DNA from 2 places in the Candidatus Sarcina troglodytae genome. Region 1 is predicted to be linked to the other one. Evidence: a T-box and tRNA genes for the amino acid it is inferred to sense, from the RefSeq annotation. Region 1 holds a T-box; the other holds one or more tRNA genes.
What was found. The T-box of region 1 lies ahead of leuS (leucine--tRNA ligase). A T-box ahead of a tRNA ligase gene usually reads a tRNA of that ligase, here a tRNA-Leu.
Positions count from the first base shown of each region.

Region 2: it encodes a tRNA-Leu, which carries the amino acid that the T-box ahead of leuS (leucine--tRNA ligase) is inferred to sense. The anticodon was not compared.

Region 1 covers NZ_CP051754.1:528,893-534,458, forward strand. Annotated here, with positions in the region: gene leuS (leucine--tRNA ligase) at 1-1,659, opposite strand, end outside; T-box leader at 1,711-1,926, opposite strand; gene HH195_RS02330 (IS3 family transposase) at 2,045-2,635, shown strand; gene HH195_RS02335 (IS3 family transposase) at 2,862-4,010, shown strand; gene HH195_RS02340 (hypothetical protein) at 4,029-4,529, shown strand; gene HH195_RS02345 (glycoside hydrolase family 16 protein) at 5,081-5,566, shown strand, end outside.
Region 2 covers NZ_CP051754.1:2,026,014-2,031,579, forward strand. Annotated here, with positions in the region: tRNA gene HH195_RS09365 (tRNA-Lys) at 1-35, opposite strand, end outside; tRNA gene HH195_RS09370 (tRNA-Gly) at 59-132, opposite strand; tRNA gene HH195_RS09375 (tRNA-Lys) at 136-211, opposite strand; tRNA gene HH195_RS09380 (tRNA-Gly) at 234-307, opposite strand; tRNA gene HH195_RS09385 (tRNA-Gln) at 309-383, opposite strand; tRNA gene HH195_RS09390 (tRNA-Arg) at 387-463, opposite strand; gene HH195_RS09395 (hypothetical protein) at 572-1,243, opposite strand; gene HH195_RS09400 (HNH endonuclease signature motif containing protein) at 1,406-1,810, shown strand; tRNA gene HH195_RS09405 (tRNA-Gly) at 1,884-1,958, opposite strand; tRNA gene HH195_RS09410 (tRNA-Leu) at 1,974-2,057, opposite strand; gene lacZ (beta-galactosidase, LacZ type) at 2,285-5,311, opposite strand.

The sequences.
Region 1 (5,566 bases):
ATATCCCATATCTCTTAATGCTTTAGTTATAAATCTAGCATATAAAAGATGCATACAAGCATGTTCAGGACCACCAACATATTTATCAACAGGAAGCATTTTATTTATAATATCAGGATTAAATGGTGCATCTGTATTTTTGTTATCCGGGTATCTTAAATAGTACCAAGAAGAACAAACAAATGTATCTAAAGTGTCAGTTTCTCTTTTTGCTGGTTTTCCACAATGAGGACAAGTTGTATTTACAAAGCTTTCAGATTTTGAAAGTGGTGATTTTCCATCAGGAGTAAATTCAACATCATAAGGAAGTTCAACTGGCAACTGATTTTCAGGAACAGGAACTATTCCGCAATCTTCACAGTAAACAACAGGAATTGGAGCTCCCCAATATCTTTGTCTTGAAACTAACCAATCTCTTAATCTATAATTAACCTTTTGTTCACCTAAGTTATTTTCAGCTAATTTTTCAACTATTTTAACTTTAGCTTCAGATGTAGTTAATCCATCAAATTCTCCAGAGTTAACTAAAATTCCATGTTCACAATATGGAAGTTCTTCTTCACCCTTTTTAGAATTTATTACTCTATTAATTGGAAGATTAAATTTTGTAGCAAAAGCAAAATCACGTTCATCATGAGCAGGAACTGCCATAACTGCACCAGTACCATAAGTTGCTAGAACATAATCTCCAACCCATATTGGAACTTCTTTTCCGTTTAGAGGATGAATAGCATAAGCACCACTAAACACTCCTGTTTTTTCTCTAGAAATTGATTGTCTCTCTATATCAGATTGCTTTTTAGCTTCTTCTTTATAGTTTTCAACAGCTTCTCTTTGAGCATCTGTAACTATTTTATCAACTAATGGATTTTCAGGTGCTAAAACAACATAGCTAACTCCAAGAAGTGTATCCACTCTTGTAGTAAATACATTAAAATCAAGGTCTGAATCTTTTATTTTAAAGTTAACTTCTGCACCAGTTGATTTTCCAATCCAATGCTTTTGCATAGCAACAGTTTTTTCTGGCCAATCTAATCCATCTAGTTTTTCTAAAAGTTCATCAGCATAATCTGTTATTTTAAAGAACCATTGAGTTAAATCTTTTTTAGTAACTTCAGTTGAACATCTTTCACAAGTACCATCTGCCAAAACTTGTTCATTAGCTAAAACTGTATTACAAGAAGGGCACCAATTTACTGGAGCTTTTTTTCTATATGCTAATCCTTTTTCATAAAGTTTTAAGAATAACCATTGAGTCCATTTATAGTAGTCTGGCATACAAGTTACAACTTCATTATCCCAGTTAAACATTGCGCCCATAGATTTTAGTTGTGTTTCCATAGTTTTTATATTTTTAACTGTTGAATCTTGTGGATGTATTCCAGTTTTTATAGCAAAGTTTTCAGCTGGAAGACCAAAGGCATCAAACCCCATTGGTTGGAAAACATTATATCCCTTCATTCTTTTAAATCTAGCCCAAGAATCTACTGGTCCATAATTAAACCAATGACCTGCATGAAGTTGGCTACCTGATGGATAAGAGAACATTTCTAAAACATAAAGTTTTTCCTTATCGCTATTTGGATTAAATTTATATAAATCTTTTTCTTCCCATATTTTTTGCCACTTTTTATCTATGGCAGTACTGTAATTTCCCATTAAAGTTCCTCCTTTTTATTTAAATATAAAAAAACCTTCCATCTCTAAACTTGAAGAGACGAAAGGATAATTTCGCGGTACCACTCTACTTAGAAAGATAAAATGTCTTTCTCACTTTAATTATCTGATAACGAAGATAAAACGTATATGCTTTTAACATATATTGCTCCTAGGCAAGTTCATAAAAAGACAAATACTATGTTGCACCAAATTCATAGCTCTCTAAAATTTAATCTTTGAATTACTACTCCTACTCAAAGCTAATATTGTATAAAATATTATATAGTATTTATAAATCCCAAGTCAACAATAAAATATAAAATGTTATAATTGTAGAAAAACATAGAAAGTGAAATTATAATAGAGAATTAGGGTGGTGGTAATTGTGGCAAATAGAAAATATTCTGAAGAGTTTAAAAAAAATATAGTTAAGTTATATAAAAATGGAAATAGTGTGAAAAAAATAAGTGAGAATTATAATATTCCAAAATCAAATATAATTGCATGGAGCAAGAAATTCCAAGAAATACAAATAAACAATAAAGAAAATATAACGGTAAAAGAAATAATTGACTTAAAGAAAGAATTACAAAAGCTTATAGAAGAGAATAGTATTTTAATAGATTTAGATGATATTTATGAAAAAAAAGATATAGAAAGGAAGGTAAAGTTTATAAGTGACAATAAAGAAGATTATAATATAAAAAGTCTTTGTGATATGTTAAATATAAGTGTTAGCACTTATTATAATTATTTAGCAAATAAAATGTTAGATAAGAGTAATAAAGAAAAATGGATAAATCAAATAGTAAAAGAGGTTTATATGGAAAATAAAGGGATATATGGTGTTAATAAAATGTATTTCGCATTAAGAAAAAAAGGTGTACATATAGGTAAGAAAAGAGTTCAAAAGATAATGAGAGAGTTAAGATTATACCCAATTACACTAAAAAAACATAGCAATGTAACTATGTAACTTTGTTATATTTAAGTCAAAAATATTTGATATAAAAAATATTTGATATAAAAAATAATATTTTTTATTGATATACATACACTAGGAAAATTCAATAGATAAATAACGATGAAAAGGGTATTTGAAAGGATTTAAATAACTTTTATGATAAGATGAATTTGTAGACACGATAATATAAACTAATTTAAAATAAAATTAATAATAAAAATAATGGAGTGTCTAAGCAATGCGGGGCAAAAGGTATACAAAATGTGAGAAAGAACAAATAATAGCATTATATAATGCAGGGGTATCCTTAATTAAACTTAGCAAACGTTATAAGATTGAAGTACAAACATTAAGACTTTGGGTAAAAAGGTTTAGGAGAATTAAACTAAATAAAAGTGAAGTAATTACAATAGCTGAAATTAATAGATTGAAGGAAAATATAATTCTAGAAAAAAGAAAGAATAAAATATTAAAAAAAGCTCATGAGCACATTTTAAATAATAAACATATTAATAAAAAAAAAATCAAATTTATAAATAAAAATAAAACGGTATACTCTATAAAAACCATGTGTAGAATACTTAATATAAATAGAAGTACGTTTTATAAAAATATTAATAGAAAACAAACAAAGAGAGAAAAACAAAATAAAATATTAGAGAAAACAATATATAATATTTGTGGAAAAAATAAAAAGAAGTATGCAGTAATAGAGATAAAAAATATATTATCTAAAAAAGGATATAATATAAGCTTAAAAAAAGTTAAAAAATTTATCGAGAAAATGAAACTTTATTTGTACAAGAGAAAAACATATAAATATTCTAGAAAAAAGTGTTATAATAAAGAATTTCCTAATATATTAAATAGAAATTTTAAAACTAATAATATAAATGAGAAGTGGTTAGGGGATATAACATATATTTATATAAAAAATAGAGGATGGTGTTATTTGGCTTCAGTCTTGGAATTACATACAAGAAAAATAATAGGATATAGTATAGGAAAAAATATGACTACAGATTTAGCGATAAAATCTTTAGAAAGAGCTTGTAGAGGTAAAAAGTCTTTAAATGGATTAATATTTCATAGTGATTTAGGAAGTCAATATACAAGCCATAAATTTAAAGAATATTGCGATAAGATGGGAATAATACAGTCGTATAGTAAAAAAGGTTGCCCTTATGATAACGCTCCCATGGAAGCTTTTCATTCAATTTTAAAAAAAGAAGAGGTTTATTTAAAAAATTATAGTACTTTTAGAGAAGTGTGTATGAACTTATATAAATTTATAGAAAATTGGTACAATAAAAAAAGAATACATTCATCAATAAATTATATGACACCACATGAACTTGAGAATTTGATAAAAAGTAATAACTGTTAATTTATGGAGGAATTGAAGATGGCAAAAAATATGTGTAATGTAAAAGCGTGTGAAATGGTTTTAAAGTATTATGGAGAAGAGTATTTTTTAGTACAAGCAGAAAAAAAACTTCAAGAGTTGAGTAAATGCATATATGAAAGAGAAATAGATGAATTCATAGAAAAAATGGTTGATGTAGAAATATGTTTATACATATTGAAGCAAATGAGATTTTTTGATGAAAAAAAATATAAAAAATTAAAAAATTATAAGATTAAGAGAAATTTAGAAATAATAAATTTTGAAATGAAAAAGAAGAGAAATAAGATAATACAAAAGAGGGATTTGGGTAAACTAAAGGTAGGGGAAAAAATAATATTACAACCTTTAATAGAGGATTATGAAAATGAAAAGGGTAAGATGGTAACGATATTAAATAAAAAAATTTATAATAAATATACATGTATTACAGTTGAAGGGGAAAAGAATGTGTGGACTTTACCAGATGATATGGAAATATGTAATTTTTATAGAGTATAATAAAAATTACCTATAAAAGATAATTTTGATATAAATAAAGGAGTATGGCTAAATTTTAGATATGCTCTTTTATATAATTTAATTATAAAAAAATATAAAAATATGCTTGACTATTGTCGATGAATGGTGTATTATAAAAACATGGAAAGCAAATCAGTATAGAACGTTCAAATACTAAAATTTTAAAACATTTCGATTATTAAATAATAAATTCTTAAAAATTTCACGGAAATCAATTAAAGATATTTCTAATACTATTTTAAATTATTAATATAATTAAAATTTCTTTTTGTTAGTTTAATTGGTCTAAAATTAGATTCAATGAGATTAATGTCTAAATTTATAAAATTTCTTAAGAGAATTCCCGATTAATTTAAATGGATATTGTAGTTTTAAAACATAATTAAATAATGGTCTGTTTTAAAAATCAAGTCAGAAATAAGCTTTTCTAAAAAAGTAGGATCTTACTAATTCAATTAATTCATTGATGCATCAAATCTAAATAAAATAAATCCCAAATAAAAATTACAAATAACAAGGAGTGTATAAAAATGATAATATCAACAAAATTAAATAATGGTGAAAGCATTGAATTAGAAGTAGGAGTATTAGATGATTCTATTTTAACTAATATAGAAAATTCTATGAAATCACAAGGTTATGAAGGTCCCGTGTATGGATTTGAAATTGAAGGATTAGAAAGTTTAACAGATAATACTATAGAAGTTTCAGCAACATTAGAAGGAAATAGTAAATTTTTAAATCAAAATGTAAAAGTATATAGCTTTGATAAAGTAGCTAGTACATTTAAATGTATAGGTGTAGCAAATGTAAACCAAGATTATAATATAACTTTTAATATAAAGGCATGTGGTGTATTCTTTATAGCACTTTTAAATGCACCAATTTATGACACGAATGCTATGACATTAAGTTTTAGTGATAGTTTTGATTATGAAGGAGTACCAAACAGTGAAGTTTGGGGTTATGATATTGGAAATAATGATGGATGGGGAAATGGAGAACTTGAATATTAT
Region 2 (5,566 bases), 940 kb from region 1:
AGAGTCAGGTGCTCTACCAACTGAGCTAATAATGCACAAAACTGTTTTTAATTTTTAATGGAGCGGGTACTGAGAATCGAACTCAGGTGTTCAGCTTGGAAGGCTGACATTCTACCATTGAACTACACCCGCATATGGTGCATCATCAGGGGATCGAACCCTGGACACCCTGATTAAGAGTCAGGTGCTCTACCAACTGAGCTAATAATGCACAAAACTGTTTTTAATTTTAATGGAGCGGGTACCGGGAATCGAACCCGGGTGTTCAGCTTGGAAGGCTGACATTCTACCATTGAACTACACCCGCATGGCTGGGATAGCAGGATTCGAACCTACGAGTAACGGAGTCAAAGTCCGTTGCCTTACCGCTTGGCGATATCCCAAAATGGTGTACCTTTAGGGATTCGAACCCCAGGCCCACGCCTTAGAAGGGCGTTGCTCTATCCAGCTGAGCTAAAGATACACGTTTTTGCTTGTACGTTTTTCAACGACAAGATAAATTATATAACATGTAATTTATCTTGTCAATACATTTTATTATTTTTATTTTATATATACAACATGATAAATATTAAATTATTTCCTTTAGTTCTTTGAATAAATATTGCTTTAACTGTTCTCCTTTTTGCCTATCCTTACTTGCCTGCTCACAAAAATTTAACCATTCATCTCTAGTCATAGACGTTTCTTGTTTAAAACATTTCGTATAATTCGTCTGAGAAATCGTTTTTATAACAAATTCACCTAATTCCTTAGAACTAAAAAATGCTTTCATATATAAAAACGAATTAGCATCACCTATCCAATTAGAGTTAAATTTACTACAAAAACTTATAATTTTTCTATGACAATCTTCATTTTTAAATCTCCATAAATTTTTAATTTCCTTTATATCGTCTTCTATATATTTTCTTTCATCATCTGTAACTTTATTCTTTATCACCGCATCATTAAGTATAGAATCTACTGTTGCTATCGGAATTTTAGTAATAGTTTTTTCTCTTCCATAAATCCACATATAATAAGCTTGTGGCAAAAAGCAATACTGTACATATCCCAAAAAAGCATCTATATTTGGAGCAGGCACCCATCCACTTTCTACCCCAGATTTTTTAGTGAAAATAGTATAATGGAGATATATAGTTTTATCTGTTATATAGTCATATCTAAACACCCGTTCTCTTAAAGTTTTATTCTTTCGTATAAAAGGCTCCCAATAAGATATAGAATTATAATTTTTCACAAACTCTCCCCCTATATATAATAAAATCACTATTTACTTCCATAAACTTAATAAAAACACCTTTAATTATTTCTATTAATTATAATAATTTATTGATTCAGTTTATTCTTTATGATAGTTTATATATATATTTATTTTTTATATTTATTTAGAGGTGATTATTTGAGTTATTCTTGTGAAATATGCAAAAAAGATGGTGATATCCATCATATAGTTCATAGAAGCGAAGGTGGGTTAGACTTTAAATTAAATTATAAATATTTATGTCCAAACCATCATAGGGGTAAAAATGGACCTCACAAAAATAAATTTGTAGATTTAAACTATAAATTAGAAATGCAAATAGCCCTAGAATCAACTCTAAAAAAAGAATTTTACTCACTAGATGAAATATACGAACTAACTCATATTAAAAAAAACCAATTGAAAAAACTTAGTAAGAATTTGAAATTATATAAAGAAGGTTATATGTCTAAGGATATAATATTTGAACTTATGGGTAGAAAAAAATATTCTAAAGAATATATAGAAGATTTATTAATTGAAGAATTGTTTTCACATTTATAATCATTAACACTTTAATTGTTAAAATTTTTTTATTAAAAAATAAAAAAGTAGTTATAAAACTACTCTTATAAATTGGAGCGGAAGACGGGACTCGAACCCGCAACTTTCACCTTGGCAAGGTGACACTCTACCATTGAGTCACTTCCGCATATTAATTTAAAATTGGTGCAGATGAAGGGAGTCGAACCCCCACGCCAAAGGCGCTAGATCCTAAGTCTAGTGCGTCTGCCAATTCCGCCACATCTGCATCTTATTTATATTTTATCAAATAACTATAGTATTTGCAAGTATAAAAATAAATTAACTTTCATTCTTACACCTTATCTGCATCTAATTAAATGATTAAAATTTTAACTCTCTACTTTAAAATAACAGTATTGATTTTAAATAAAAATGAAAAATATTTTAACTCTAAAAATATCTCATATTTACCTAAAATCAATAACTGTTTAAACAAACTAAATTAAATCTTTTTTATATTTTTGAAATAGTAAATGTATACTCTATATCCTCATTTGATGGAATTAGATATTCATTATGAACCGGAGCTCCCCAACTATCATCTCCACCAACACCCATTTGTTTTCCAATTATACGAACCCACGTATAATTTACATATGGTAACTCATATATATGCATTGCATTTTCAATTTCATATGCGCTATATGGAAGCACACTTAATTCAAATGGAGTATCTTTATATTTAAATGTTAATCCCTCTCCATCTTTATTAGTTACTTTTACCCATCTCACATTTGTCCTATTTCCACATTCTTGAGGTATTAAATATCTTGACATATTTTCTCTTGCTGTGCTTTCAAATACATTAAGTCTTGCACCTTCTTTTCTGTCGATATAATTTTCTTCTGGACCATAACCATAATACTTAAAGTTTTCAAATTCTTTTTTAAGTTTAAAATCCATAGAAATTAAAGGAATTTCAGATAATCCTTCTACCCCTTTATATTTAATGTTTACATCTATATCTCCATGTTTTTTCACTGTATACTTAACTATATTATTAGTTGCAATAGCTGTTGGCAATGCAAAAGTATACGTTAATGAAACCTCATTTTCTCTTTCTTCTAAATTAAAATCAATAAGCTTTTGATTTGCACCTGCAATTTGCCACTGTGCACATCTAAAATTATGAGCATTTCCTTTATCATTATCTGTTGTTGCTCTAAAGTAAGATGTTTTAGGTGCTCTTGTTATATATTCTTTACCATCATAACATAAAGAAATAATTCCACCTTCGCTTAATGAAAACATGAAGTAAAAGTTCTCCCCTTTAACTCCTATATTTCCATCTCCACGAATAACCTTGAATCTATCTTTTTCTTCATAAATATCCTCTTTAAAATTAGATACATTAAACACATGTTGCCCAAAAGCTACTTCATGCCCCTTATTTACCCAAGATGTATCATTTTTAGATTTCATTGATACATTTATAGTATATTCCCCATTTTCTTTTATCTTTGGATAATCAAATTTTACATATTCTTGAGATTGAGGCTTTACATCTACATCCATGGTATATTGAAATATTTTTTTTCCTTCTTTTTCTATATAAACTATAAAATCATATTCTTCTGTTCCTACAAATAAATTGTTATTTTTTATAAGTATTCCTTCGGTATCTGGAACTATTTTAACATTTGAATATAAATATTTAACTTCTTGAACTTTTGGTGATACTGTTCTATCTGCATAAATTATCCCATCTGTACAAAAACAATAGTCAGTTGATCTATCATTAAAATCTCCACCATATGCTAGAATTTTATTTCCATTTTTGTCTGTTGTTTCTATAGCTTGATCTATATAATCCCATATAAATCCACCTTGATACATTTCATACTTATCTTCAAGTTCAGAATAAAGATTCATTCCTCCGCATGAATTTCCCATAGCATGCATATACTCACAACTTATATAAGGTTTTTTAGGGTTACTATTTAAATAATCTTCTATCTCATTTGGTTTTGCATACATTCTACTTTCTATATCACTTATATCATTAAACTCTCTATTCCAAAATACTCCTTCATAATGAACCAAACGACTGTTATCATTTTCATGAAAATATTTAGTCATCTCTAAAATGTTTTCACCAGCATACGATTCATTTCCACAAGACCAAATAAGAATTGATGGATGATTTTTATCCCTTTGAAGCATAGATTCAGCTCTATCTACAACAACATTTCTCCACTCTTTCAACGAACCAGGTACATTCCAACTTGGCTCACACTTGCCTAATTTTTGCCATGAACCGTGACTTTCTAAATTAGCCTCATCTATTAAATAAATTCCATATTCATCACATAAATCATAGAAATAACTTTGATTTGGATAATGAGAAGTTCTAACAGCATTTATATTATTTTGTTTTAAAAATTTAATATCCCAAATCATATCTTCTTTGCTTATAGCTCGTCCAGTTTTACAACTAAACTCATGCCTATTAACACCTTTAAACACAATTCTTTTTCCATTTAAATGCATTATGTTATCTATTAACTCGAATCTTCTAAAACCAATTTTTTGAGGTATTATTTCTATTAAATTATTTTCTTCATCTAAAACTTCAATATATAAAGTATAAAGATATGGATTTTCAGCACTCCATGAATTAACATTTTCTATAGTTTTACTAAATTCTACATTTTCTTTTCCTTGCACTTCTTTAAATTCACATATTAGCTTTTCATCTTTATCCTTTAAGTATCCCTTAATTATACACTTTTCCAAACTATCTAACTTTATGTTAACATTTAATTGTCCATTTTTATAAGTATCATCTAAATTTTGCTTTACAAATAAATCCTTCACATGACATTTTGGAGTCGCGTACAAATAAACATCTCTAAATATTCCTGAAAATCTCCAAAAGTCTTGATCTTCAATCCAACTAGCACTACTTCTTTTATATACTTCAACTGCTAATTTATTTTCACCATCTTTTAAATATTCTGTTAATTCAAACTCTGATGGCGTAAAACTATCTTCACTATAACCTATAAATTTTCCATTTAACCAAAAATAAAAAGCAGTTTCCACTCCTTGGAATGAAATAAATATTTTTTTATTTTTCAATTCGTCTTTTAATTCGAAATATTTAATATAACTTCCAACAGGGTTATATTCTTTAGAAACATATGGAGGTCTAAGTTCTTCTTGTCCATCCCAAGGATATAAAGTATTTATATATTGTAAATTATCATATCCTTGAAGTTGTATATGCCCTGGAACATTTATCTCATCAAAATTTCCACAATTAAAATCTTCTCTATAAAAATCTTTTATTCTTTTATCTGGATTTTCTGCATAAGAAAATTTCCATTTTCCATTTAAATATTGTCTAAGTGGCATATTATCTTTTAATTTTATATGCTCTTTATCTTCATAATATAAATGATCTGAATGTGCATCTATTCTATTTACTCTAAAAATTTCTGGATTCTCTAACCAATCTAAATTAGGACTATTACTCATAAAAAACTCTCCTTTTCATTTTAAGTTAATTCTTATTTGCTCTTTAGGTTAATCATTTTCAAAACACTTAAAATATATAATTGATAACCTATATCTATTATCACTCTTATCCACTTATTAATCAATATTTTTTTCTATTTTTTATAAATTTATCCTTAAATTATAATGAAATTCAAACTCATATATAACTACAACTTTTAATTTTATTTTTCATTGACACTTTTATTTAATCTATCTATAATATATAGTATCAAT